One region of the Bradyrhizobium sp. CIAT3101 genome, then DNA from elsewhere that is predicted to be linked to it. Evidence: riboswitches for the same ligand, from Rfam matches in the RefSeq annotation. Region 1 holds a riboswitch; each other region holds the start of a gene.
What was found. A riboswitch is a leader RNA that binds a small molecule or an ion and turns the genes downstream of it on or off. The one in region 1 is predicted to bind cobalamin.
Positions count from the first base shown of each region.

Region 2: linked by a shared signal. The riboswitch ahead of metE (5-methyltetrahydropteroyltriglutamate--homocysteine S-methyltransferase) and the one ahead of QA645_RS28610 (TonB-dependent receptor) in region 1 are both predicted to bind cobalamin.
Region 3: linked by a shared signal. The riboswitch ahead of QA645_RS38580 (ribonucleoside-diphosphate reductase subunit alpha) and the one ahead of QA645_RS28610 (TonB-dependent receptor) in region 1 are both predicted to bind cobalamin.

Region 1 covers NZ_CP121634.1:6,037,373-6,041,643, forward strand. The annotation lists gene QA645_RS28610 (TonB-dependent receptor) at 1-2,191, opposite strand, end outside; cobalamin riboswitch at 2,308-2,510, opposite strand; gene QA645_RS28615 (histidine phosphatase family protein) at 2,583-3,155, shown strand; gene cobT (nicotinate-nucleotide--dimethylbenzimidazole phosphoribosyltransferase) at 3,152-4,204, opposite strand; gene cobF (precorrin-6A synthase (deacetylating)) at 4,215-4,271, opposite strand, start outside.
Region 2 covers NZ_CP121634.1:8,261,332-8,265,602, reverse strand. The annotation lists gene metE (5-methyltetrahydropteroyltriglutamate--homocysteine S-methyltransferase) at 161-2,488, opposite strand; cobalamin riboswitch at 2,566-2,791, opposite strand; gene QA645_RS38600 (TauD/TfdA family dioxygenase) at 3,569-4,271, shown strand, end outside.
Region 3 covers NZ_CP121634.1:8,250,547-8,254,817, forward strand. The annotation lists gene QA645_RS38570 (extracellular solute-binding protein) at 1-320, opposite strand, end outside; gene QA645_RS38575 (HAD hydrolase-like protein) at 761-1,441, opposite strand; cobalamin riboswitch at 2,129-2,343, shown strand; gene QA645_RS38580 (ribonucleoside-diphosphate reductase subunit alpha) at 2,464-4,271, shown strand, end outside.

The sequences.
Region 1 (4,271 bases):
CGACGAAGGCGTAGACATCGCCGACGGTGTAGGCATTCATGGTTACGGTGTTGGCGTCGGTGTTGTAGCGGTCGCCGACATGGCGGCCGGTGATGCCGACCTCCACCGGCCACGGCGTGAAGAAGCGCCAGGACGCACCGGCATTGGCGACGATGCGCGGCACGTTCGGCGGCGTGTTGCCCGAGAACGAGCCGCCGGCGAAATCATAGTCGGCATAGCGCGCATCGACATAGGCGATGTTGCCCCAGAGCCGCAGAGACTCGATCGGACGGATCGCCCCGGCAAGCTCGACACCTTTCGATTCCTGCCGTCCCGCGATGTTGAGCGTCTGGCCGCCGGCTGCCGCGTAGACGTTCTTGCGCACGATGTCGTAGGCCGAGAACGACCACTCCGCCCTGTTGTCCCACAACACGTGCTTGACGCCGGTCTCATAGGTGCGCGCGGTCGTGAGATCCAGGTTCTGGGTGGGCAAGAGCAGGAAGATGTTGTTGGCCGAGATGTCGGCGCCGGTGGCGTACTGACTGAAGAAGGTCAGGCCGGGCACGGCCTCCCAGGTGTAGCCGATGCGGCCGGTGACGGGCGCCCATGATTTCGAGAACGGAAAGCCTGCATTCTCCAGACCGAACTGGTCGGTCGAGTTGCGATCGAGCCCGATATGTTCGACGCGCAGGCCGCCGATCAACGAGAAGGTCCGCGTCAACTTCAGCCGGTCCTCGAACGACAGCGCCTCGTTGTCGATACGCGCGGTCTGCTGCTTGGTCAGGAGCGTGCCGTAGAAGCCGCGATCGGGATCGACCAGCGAGACGAAATCATTCGGAAAAGTTGCGGAACCCGGCCTGACGAAGTCGAGATAGCTCGACGACAGCGTCGTGACCATGCGATTGTCGAAGCCCGCGATATTGGCGTCCCAGACCAGGTCGGTGATGTTACCGACAAGGCGCTGGCTGTGCGCAACATAGAAGCGCTCGCGATAAACCTGGTTTTTTGTGGAATCAAACGCCTCGACCTCGTTATTGAACCAGCTGCGCTCGGCGCCGTAACCATAGGCCTGGCTCTTCAGCGTCAGGTCAGGCGCCAGTTTCAACTCAAAGCCGCCACGCAGCCAGACCTCTTGCGCTACGTTGCGGTTATCGAGGACGTTGTAGTTGGTGTTGAAGGTGCGATCGTCGATCGTAATTGCACCGAGGTTCGATTTAGTGAAATCCGACACATAGGTGCCGGAGACGATTCCTGCCGTGGCGTGCGAGCCGCTGAAGGCGACCGGCACCAGCGGCGCGCCCCAATAGGCTTTTGAGCGGTCCTCGCGGTACTCGATCGCACCCCACACCTTAAGGCTGTCGGAGATCCGGTAGTTGAGCTGGCCGGAGACGTCGAGCGTCTTGGTGTTGGTGTCGTCGGCAAAGCCGTTGAGCGAGGAGCGGCTGATGTCGAAGCGATAGTCCAGCCCCTGGACGTTGGTGCTGCCACCGGAGCCGTAATGCGCGCGGAACGAGTTCAGGGAGTCATAGGAGAAGTCGGCTTCGTTCTGGATCGCACCCGTGTGCGGCTGCTTGGTGACGAAGTTGATGGCGCCGCCGGCGGCACCCTCGCCCGAGATCAGCGAGGCCGGGCCTTTCAAAAATTCGACGGCTTCGAGATTGGCCGTATCCATGACCCGCGAGGTCATGTTCTGCGGGCCGATCTTGATGCCGTTGTAGAGCGTGTTGATTTGGCTGTTGGTGAAGCCGCGCATCGAGAAGGCCGACGGCTCGGACGGATTGTCGCCGGCGGTGACGCCAACCGCGCCCTGGGCGACGTCGGAGACGGTGCGGTAGCCCTGCTCGCGGATGGTTTCGGCCGAGATCACCTCGACGGTCGCGGGGGTCTCGCGCACGGTCAGGCCGAGACGCGAGGCGCTCTCGGCGACCGCATTGCTGTTGAGCGGTGTCGGCACTGTGGCGTTCGGCACGACCGGCTTTGGCGCGGCCGCTGCCGCGGCGGGCCTGCGTGCGGCCGTGCGGCGTGCGCTTGCCGCGTCCCGGCCGCCCGGCTTGGCCTGCTGACGGGATTGCGGCGGCGAGACCTCCACCGCAGGCAGGGGCTCGCGAGCCTGCTGCGCCAAGGCAGCTGACATGTCGGTGGCGGCAAAAGATGTGAGAGCGGCGGACGCCAGCAGGAAACGGCGTGATCGTACAATACGGATGGAAGACACGGTCTTGGACCTCGGTGTGACGTCAGTGGCACGTCACCGCGAACCAAGGTCCCATCTTCCGGCTGGTAAGCCCTCCGATGAAGCCGAATGTCTGTACTCCCCGACCGACATCTTCGCGTGTGACCACGGCTGACGGCAGGTCTCCTGGCTCGCGGGTCGTGACCGCTTCGTCGCCTTCCCGGGACCGAGGACCCAGTGGCTTGTGACGAAGGATTCACCGCTTACAGTTGCGGGGGCAGCTGCGGCATTGGGGACCATGTCCCCGCACCGCATTCCCTTTTCATCCCCTCTCGGGGAAACCGTCAAAGTCATCTAGGGTTACGATCAAGACAGAGTCAATGTACAAGCTGCGGCGTTATTGCCACAGCGACCAACTTCTTTGGAGATAAGCATGGAAGGCGAGACCTTCCTCTGGCTGATCCGGCATGCGCCGGTCGAGGGCGTCAAGGGGACGATCCACGCCGCCGACGCGCCCGCAGATCTCGGCGATCGCGTGCAGCTCGAGAAGCTACGACGGTGCTTGCCACGGGATGCGGCGAGCTATGCGAGCCCTTCGCGACGCACGGCCGAGACGGCGCGCGCGCTGGGGCTCGAGCCTGACCTGCTGCCCGAATTCAGCGAGCAGGATTTCGGCGACTGGACCGGCCGGCGCCATGACGAGCTCGCAGCGAACGGCGGCGAGGCCTATGCGCAATTCTGGAGCGATCCGGCGTGCGGGCGGCCGCCCGGCGGCGAGAGCTTTGAAGAACAAGTCGCGCGCGTGCGGTTGGGCCTTGCGCGGATCGTCGCTCGTCAGGCAGCGCTGATCGTGCATTCCGGCACCATCCGCGCCGCGTTGTGCATCGCGCTGGATCTGACGCCGCACGCGGCCTTGCGCTTCGTCGTCGATCCGCTGTCGCTGACCCGGATCGACCGGCTCGCGACCGGCTGGCGCGTCGTCTCGGTCAATCAGCGCGTGGCCTAGGACGGCCGGTCCGGGACGTTGGCCTGTGCGAACGTCGCCATGTCGTTGTGAAGGCTACAGGCCGAGCGCACCAGCGGCAGCGCGATCGCAGCGCCCGATCCCTCGCCAAGCCTGAGATCGAGGCTGATCAGCGGCTGCACGTTCAGCGCGCGCAGCACCAGCCGGTGCCCCTGCTCCGCCGATTGATGCGACGGCAGCAGGAACGGTTGGCACGACGGATTGAGCCGCACCGCCGCGAGCGCCGCGACCGACACGATAAAACCATCGATCAGCACGGGAATGCGCGCCTGCGCAGCCGCTATGATCGCGCCCGAGATCGCCGCGATCTCGAGGCCACCGACGGCGCACAGGATCTTCTCGGGCGCCGCACCCGTAACGCCATGACGCGCGATCGCCCCATCGATCACCCGCGCTTTGTGCGCACGGCCCGCCGCATCCACGCCGGTGCCGTGGCCCGCAATTTCCTCGGCAGCGACGCCGAGCAGGCTCGCGGCGATCGCCGCCGAGGTCGTGGTGTTGCCGATACCCATCTCGCCGAAGATCAGGAGATCGGGCTGATCGGCCTTCGCCCGCACCACTGCGCGCTGTCCCGCCTCGAAGGCGAACGCCAGCTCCGCCGGCGTGAGCGCAGCTTCGACGCTGAAATCGCGCGTGCCAGGGCGTGGCTTGTCGGTGACGATATCAGGCATCGCCTCTTGTGCCAGCGTTCCGGCGTCGACCACTTCGAGGCTCGAACCGAGCTCGCGCGCCAGCACCGAGATCGCGGCGCCGCCCGAAGCAAAATTCGCCATCATCGCGATGGTGACGGCCTGCGGATAGGCCGACACGCCCTGCGAGACGATGCCGTGATCGCCGGCAAAGATGATGATCGGCACGCGCGCGGCGCGAGGGCGTTCAGTCGCCTGCAAGCCGGCAAGCTCGATCGCAAGCTGCTCGAGCCGCCCAAGCGCGCCGGTCGGCTTTGTCAGTTGTGTCTGTCGCGCGATCGCCGCATCGCGATGCGCAACGGAGATCTCGGGGCATTTCCGGGTGACCCATTCAGGGAGCATGCTGCCTCGCTTACGGCCTGCGCTTGAGAATGTAACTGTCCATGATCCAGCCATGCCGCTCGCGCGC
Region 2 (4,271 bases), 2.2 Mb from region 1:
GAAGATCCGGCCATCGCATATTGCCCACCGATCGGCTGGTTCGACAGTATCGCCTTGTTGGCGCCTGAACGAATTCAGCTGACCAAATTGTGACGTCGACATAATCTGGACTTTATCTGCTTCGATCAGCTCGTCGTTCGACCCCGCGAGCGCCCCCGCGTCAGGACGCCTTGCGCATTTCGCGGGCCGCCGCAACCATGTTGACGAGCGCCGGACGGACTTCGGTCCATTTGCGGGTCTTTAGGCCGCAATCCGGATTGATCCAGAGCTGCGAATCCGACAGTCGTTGGCGAGCTCGCGCGATGAGATCCGCCATCTCAGCAGCCTCGGGAACGCGAGGCGAGTGGATGTCGTAGACGCCAGGGCCGATGTCGTTTGGGTATTTGAAGGCAGTGAATGCGTCGAGCAGCTCCATCTTAGAACGGGACGTTTCGATCGAGATGACATCTGCGTCCATCGCGGCAATTGCATCGATGATGGCGTTGAACTCCGAATAGCACATGTGGGTATGGATCTGTGTCGCATCGGCAACACCGGAGGAACAGAGGCGGAAGCTCTCCACTGCCCAGTCGAGATAAGACTTCCAATCGGAGCGGCGGAGAGGCAAACCTTCGCGTAGTGCGGCCTCATCGATTTGGATCATGGTTGCGCCGGCTCTTTCCAGTTCGGCGACCTCATCACGGATGGCGAGCGCGATCTGACGGCAGGCCTCGCTCCGCGGAATATCGTCACGGACAAACGACCAATTTAGGATCGTCACCGGCCCCGTAAGCATGGCCTTCATCGGCTTTCTGGTTAGGGACTGCGCGTAGCGCCACCATTCGATGGTCATCGGCTTCGGCCGCGAGACATCGCCGAACAGAATCGGCGGACGAACGTAACGTGAGCCGTAAGATTGCACCCAGCCATGCTTTGTAAACACGAAGCCGGAAAGCTGTTCAGCGAAATACTGGACCATATCGTTGCGCTCGAACTCGCCGTGAACAAGAACGTCGAGCCCAATCTCCTCCTGCCAAAGGACGGCGCGAGCCGTTTCCTCTTTCAGGAATTGTTCATATTCCGCCTTTGTCAACTGTCCCTGGGCACGCGCGGAGCGGGCGTTGCGTACCTGCGCGGTCTGTGGGAACGAGCCGATTGTTGTCGTGGGAAACAGCGGCAGGCCGAAACGCTTGCGCTGAACCTCGGCACGGGTCGTAAAAGCGCTGTTGCGACGGCACATAGCCTCGTCAATCGCCGCCGCCCGCTGTGTGACAACCCTGTTATGGATCTTCGGTGATGCCCGGCGAGCCTTCGCTGCACGGTCTGATTCGGAAAGCGCGGCAATGGCGCTTCCGTCGCCTGCGAGTGCTTTCCCCAAGGCCGCGAGCTCGTCGATCTTCTGCACCGAGAAGGCAAGCCACCTCTTCACATCCGAATCGATATCGGTCTCGAGCTGAACGTCGATTGGGACATGCAAGAGCGAGCAAGACGGGGCGAGTTGCACGCGATCCTTGCCGAACTTTGCAATGAAAGGCTTGAGCCGCTCAACCAGTGCAAAGAGGTTCGAGCGCCACACGTTGCGGCCGTCGATGACGCCGAGCGAAACCACGAGGTCCGCGCGGGCGCTGATTTCAATTTGGCTCAATTGCTGGGGAGCGCGGACAAGATCCACGTGCAACCCGGCCACAGGCAGTCCCAGAGCGGTCGCCAGATTGTCGCCGATCGCTCCGAAATAAGTCGTAAGCATGATTTTGATGCCAGGGACCTCCTCAGCAAGACGTCCATAGGCACGCTGGACCGCACGCCGCGTCGTCTCGTCGAGATCAAGCACCAGATAGGGCTCATCAAGCTGGACCCACTCGGCTCCACGTTTCGCCAGTTCCTTGAGCACCTCGACATAGACGGGTACGAGGCTCTCGAGCAGCGAAATCGGATCAAATGTCGGATCGGCACTCTTGCCGAGCTTCAGGAAGGTGACCGGTCCGACCAAGACAGGACGCGTTTGATAGCCAAGGGCTTTCGCCTCCTCATATTCCTCGATCGGTTTGCGGGAGGAGAGCCTGAAGGTCTGTCCCTTATGGAATTCGGGCACCATGTAGTGGTAGTTGGTATCGAACCACTTAGTCATCTCCTGCGCAGCGGCGCCATGAGCTCGAGCTTGACCGCGGCTCGCGCCTTGTTCCTTATCTTGCGAGCCTCGTGCCATGGCGAAATAGGTCTGCAGCGAGACCGGCCCGCCGTCCCAGCCATACATCTCGGGAATGGCGCCAACCATGACGCTCGTATCGAGAACCTGGTCATAAAGCGAAAAGTCATTTGATGGGATGACACTGACGCCCAGCGACTTCTGACGTGCCCAATTGGCGACACGAAGACCCGCCGCTGCTTCAAGAAGCTGCGAGGTGCTGATCTTACCGGCCCAGTAGGCTTCGAGCGCCAGCTTGAGCTCACGGCGCGGTCCGATACGCGGCGTGCCGAGGGTTGCGACAGGAAGTGAGAGAAGAGACATAGCTTTAACCCCATTGTGTGTGGGGGCAAAGGCCATGGCGGAAACGCACTAGGCGTACCACCGGACACCCCGCCCGTGGACGAATATGTTGTCGGGGCAGGTCTCCTGGCTCGCGGGTCATCGCCTGCATCCCGCCTTCCCGAAGCTTCTGCTTCAGTGACACGTTTGGATGCGAGCTCGCCGCTTACAGTTGCGGGGGCAGCGCCGGCATTACTTCAATCCTGAGCGGATCAAGAGCGCACCGGCTTCCCTCTTAGCTCCAGATCGAGTGAGAGCTGGAGAACCTCGACGCCTCCGATTATCTGCAGAAGAAGCGATACGTCAACCCTGAGATCGTCTTTGCTGCGGCATCGGCAAGCCCGACGGTCTAACGATTGAGCCATCGAGGTCACCGAACAATCGTGATGTGAAGCTCTGCGCGCCTTTCCACCCGAACGAAGAGGTGGCCGTCACGCCGTCACGTGCGATCGCGCGCTATAAATGGTCCTAACCGCTTTCGGCCCCGCTATGCTGTTATTGGCTAGATGTATCGTGCAGCTCCTGGCCTTGAACGCCACCGCTGTGCGCGCAAATCGTACGGACCGTCAAAGGGACAGAATCTCGGACAGCACTCCCTGGCGCCTCGTCTCTGGGCTCGAGTCGAGAGGAAGTGAAGAGACTTCCCTCTCTTGTCACTTCGCCGTCACTACTGCGGTTTGCAGCATTTTGCGCAGCATCACGGATAGCTTCAAAGGGCCATGTGAACCGATCTCTGCGCCCCTCCCACCGCTTTTTCCATACGAATAGTTTTCTTGTTCCTTCAGCAGCGGACGAGACCTCAATCGCTTAAAGGACAAGGCGCTCTTGCATTGGTCAACTACCAGTTCTGGCAATTGAACGTACTGATAGACCACGTCAACTTTAGAGCCGCACTAAGCCTTAGCGGAGTCGCACCAACAAGTCCGAGGTTGCTTCAGGAGCGCAAGCTCCAACTCGGCGCTGTCACTAGGAATCTGACGCATTCCGCTATGCGGTCGGCAGTTGGCGTTCGACAGCTCTAGTCGAGTTTAGCGGAAACCGCCAAATTGGAGATTTGGAGCCATGACTTATACGGTCTTGTCGGATTGCGATGTTCCTCGCGGCGACATCGTCAAATGCGCTGCGCGCCTCGGCGCAGAAATCCGCAACGTCAAGCTATCGGGCGGTTTGCCGGAGCAGACGATCGGCTCGATCAATGAGTTACTATTGGAGCACAAGGTCATCTTCTTCCGAGACCAGGGACACCTCGACGATGCCGAGCAAGAGCGCTTTGCCCTTCGCTTCGGGAAGCTGGCACCTCATCCGACGCTCGGTGCGATCAAAGGTACGGCGTCAATCATCGAGCTTGATTCCGCCCGCGCCGGTAGCCGCGCCGACTTGTGGCACACCGACGGAACCTTCGTCGATGCCTACCCCAAAATTGCGGTACTACGAAGCCTAGTGATTCCACCATTCGGTGGCGATACGGTCTGGTCAAACACCGTGACGGCATATCTTGACCTAGCACCGCCGCTGCAGCGTCTTGCAGACAAGCTTTGGGCCGTTCACAGCAACGCCTTCGACTACGCAATATTGGCCCGCGTCAGCGAGCTCGACAAAAAGCATTTGGACGAAATCTTCACTAGAACGATCTATCAGACTGAGCATCCTGTCGTGCGCGTGCATCCCGAGACCGGCGAGCGCGCGCTAGTGCTTGGCGCTCTGGTGCAAAATTTCGTTGGTGTTCCGAAATACGACGGCCAGAAATTATTTGATCTATTTCAGT
Region 3 (4,271 bases), 2.2 Mb from region 1:
GTCCCCACGACGTCCCAGCTCGGCGATTTTGTGCTGAGCTGGATGGTCAGCTTATTCCAATAGGCGTCGTCCGGATAAAGCTCGGGCGTCACTTTGATGCCGGAGAGTTTCTCGAATTCGGGCAACTGGGCCGCGACCGCATCGGCATAGGGATGAATGTCGTAGGCCCAGACGATCGATGTGCCTTCGAATTGGCGCCAGTTGATGTCGTCCGCATTAGCTTGGGTGATGGCCGCTCCGGCCAAAAGCATGGAGCAGATAAGAGCTTTCTTGATAAAATTGGCCGAATGGCCGCGCAAAACGGCGAGTGTCCTTAGCATGTTCCCCTCCGATATGGGCTCTTTGGCCCACAAACCCACGTGCCTCTCCTCTTGCAGAGGCCGCAGCAGCGTGAAGGCTAGCCGCCGCTATCAGCCGTAAGCGGCCTTTCCAGACGAAGATTGGGTAAGTTTGGGTAATGTGAGAATGACGAGCCAACTACGTCTTGGATCGGTAGGCGCGGCGGTAGCTCTCGGTGCCGGACCGTCATCGTGGCGAACCGGCTGATAGGCGGCCCGGAATGTCATCAACCGGAATGGCCCAAGTGCGCGAACTCGCGCAGCCCTGCCGCGAGAAAACCGGCAGAATAGTTCAATTCCATTCCTAGCCGCTACAATAAACGCGACGCTCTATAACGCGCCGGTCGTGGCATTCTCAGCCTAGTGACGGCGCATGCGGCATCGCTCCAACAGGACAACAGGTATTGTTCTTTGATTATCGCTTATGCATCCCGGAAAAAGCCATGCCCCTGCAGAATCGGCAACAGCTCGTGATGGCTGCGAATGATGTAGTCCGGTTCTGCTGCCTGCAATCGCGAATCGGAGACAAATCCGCCGGTAATGGATACGCTTATGAGCCCGAGGTCGCGAGCAATATTCGTTTCGACTGGCATATCGCCGATGATAAAGGTCGCCGAAGGCTTGATGTCATTCTCTTGAATATAGCGACGAAGCCGCTCCCCTTTGGTCATTGACTTGAACTGCGTGGCGCGGCTTTCAAAAGCGATCACCTCATTAATGTAGTCATTAATTCCAAGCCTTCGCAATTGCGATCGGAGAGGCTCAGCGATATGGTTACTCACGATGATGGACGAAGCGTCTTGCTGGCGCGCGATTTCCAGAATTCTACGAGCGCCTTCGCGCAGATCAGTTTTGCCCGCAAAATGTTCGTAGGTGTCGTGAAACATTGCACCCGCATCTCGATCCATGTCGGCAATTTCCGAGTCCGACATTCCCAGACTGCGATAGAGGATAGAAAGCGGGACATCGCAGTGGTCGCGAAACGTAGCCATATCGATAGTTCTGCGACCAAAGCGATCCAGTATTGTATTCGTCGTCTGTAGTAGCACGTGCGCATCGTCGAGCAACGTGCCATTCCAATCGAATACAAGAGCAGGTTTCATGATTCGACTTTCAGGAGTGGATTGCGCATAGGGAAGATCCGCCGTTGAATTCCGCAAGATTCTATTCGCACGCTTCTGCCCTTCTGCCGTTAGCATCTCGAACGTGGATGATGAGAGATCGATACCATCATGCTTGCACGTTAGCGACGATACGAGAACTAGGAAGGGCAGATGGGATACGGGTTAGCGTGAGAGAAACGAGCGGGAAACATCCGACATGATAATCTTCTTGTTGAGGAGCGCAGCCTCTGCGCGAGGATAAGTTCGGCATAGGCTACGTGAACACATCGTCTGACGATCTTAAGCAAGCGTCGTACCACTGCACAAACAAAGTGACTCGACCCATCTCACCGGTCATCACCCGAAAAACACGACAGTCTTGTGAAGCGGCATTGCTCACAACTCGTCGAAGTCGCAACACATTGTCTGGAACGCGACATCGGTACTAAATAGCAAAGGCTAACCGGACGGAGTCCTTCCAAACTTCACTGTCCTAGAAAGGAGAGAGCCAAATTCGTGGCCGACTCGCTAACGCGGCTGCGCAAGCCTGGCCGCTCTCTCGGTGTCGATGACAACGCCCATCGGAATCAAGAGAGGTCAGAAGCAGAAGCCCCTGAGATTTCAGCACTCCACAAGCAAATCCGCGCCGGTACGTTCATCAGCTGTTGACAGCGCGTCCCGAGAGTCACTACATATCGGCATCACGGTCCACTTGATTGCAAGATCTAGTGGCTAAGAGGGAAGCCGGTGAACTGCGCCTTGCGCGCGGAATTCCGGCGCTGCCCCCGCAACTGTCAGCAGCGAGCTGCTTCCGAACGACGTCACTGGTGCGACTGCGCCGGGAAGACAGGAAGTGCAACGACCTGCGAGCCAGGAGACCTGCCGTGATGATCAGAACGTCCACGGGCGGGGTGTCCCGGCGGTCGCTTGCATGCACTGTTCGGCACCTCCAGTGCCGGCGTTTTTGCAGCGCCCTTGCCTACAGCCCCGTTCAAACACAACACGCATCACGGGGCCTATTGATGTCACTGAACCTACATGACGCGGACACCGCATCCGCACCCATCATCCACTTCCGTCCACAGTCACTTGCGGGTGCTTCCAGCGAGCCGGCCATGCAGATCATCCGCCGCAACGGCAAGGTGACCCCGTTTGACTCTGCCAAGATTGCGGTGGCCATGACCAAGGCCTTTCTGGCCGTCGAAGGCACCACGGCAACCGCCTCGCGCCGCGTGCATGAGAGCGTTGAGCAATTGACCGCCGAGGTCGTCACCGCGCTGATGCGGCGCGCCAGCGAAGGACGCACCTTCCACATCGAGGATGTTCAGGATCGGGTCGAACTCGCCTTGATGCGTAGTGAGAACCACAAGGTCGCACGCGCCTATGTGTTGTATCGCGAAGAGCGCACGCGTCAGCGAGCCCAGGAGGCAGCCGCGCAGCCGACGCCCGCCAGCGATTCGACCCTTCACGTCACGTTGGCGGATGGTTCGCGTGTCGGGCTGGATACCAGTCGCCTCGCGCTGATCATCGGCGAAGCCTGCGCCGGCCTCGATGGCGTCGCTGTGAAGCCGGTGCTGGCAGAGACCACCCGCAATCTCTACGACGGCATCAGCCAGGACGAGCTAGCGCAGGCTTTGATCATGGCAGCACGCACGCTGGTCGAGCACGAGCCAAACTATGCTTACGTCAGCGCCCGTTTGCTGCTCGACAAGCTCCGCGGCGAGGTACTCTCGCGCGTTCATGGCGTTGCGACGTCGGCCTCGCAAGCGGACATGGCGACGCGCTATGCTGAATACTTTCCGACCTATGTGAAAGTCGGGATCGCCGCCGAGCTGCTCGATCCCGAACTCGCCCGCTTCGATCTCCACAGCATAGCGGCGGCGCTGAAGCCGGAACGCGACCTGAACTTCCAGTTCCTCGGACTTCAGACGCTTTACGACCGCTACTTCCTGCATCAGCACGGCAAACGGATCGAACTGCCGCAGGCTTTCTTCATGCGGGTTGCGATGGGGCTGGCGCTGCGCGAGATCGATCGCGAGGCAAAGGCGATCGAGTTCTACGATCTATTGTCATCTTTCGACTTTATGGCCTCGACACCCACCCTGTTCAATTCTGGCACGCTGCATCCGCAGTTGTCGTCCTGCTTTCTCACCACCGTCGCCGATAATCTCGACGGCATTTTCAAATCGATCAAGGACAATGCGTTGCTCGCCAAATATTCGGGTGGCCTCGGCAATGACTGGACGCCAGTTCGCGGCTTAGGCGCTCACATCAAGGGCACCAATGGCGAGAGCCAGGGCATCATCCCGTTCCTCAAAGTTGCCAACGACACCGCGATCGCCGTCAACCAGGGTGGAAAGCGCAAGGGCGCGGTCTGCGCTTACCTTGAAACCTGGCACCTCGACATCGAGGAATTCCTCGATCTTCGCAAGAACACAGGCGACGACCGCCGCCGCACCCACGACATGAACACCGCGAACTGGGTGCCGGACCTGTTCATGCAGCGCGTCGATGCCGACGGCGAGTGGACGCTGTTCTCGCCGGACGAGACGCCAGACTTGCATGATCTCTACGGCGAGACATTCAGGACGGCCTACGAGGCCTATGAAGCGAGAGCGAAGGCCGGCGGCATGCGCCTCTTTAAAACAGTGCGCGCCACCGACCTTTGGCGTCGCATGTTGACCATGTTGTTCGAAACCGGCCATCCCTGGATTACCTTCAAAGACCCCTGCAACCTGCGCTCGCCACAGCGCCACATGGGCGTGATCCATTCCTCGAATCTTTGCACCGAGATCACGCTAAACACTTCGGCCGATGAGGTCGCCGTTTG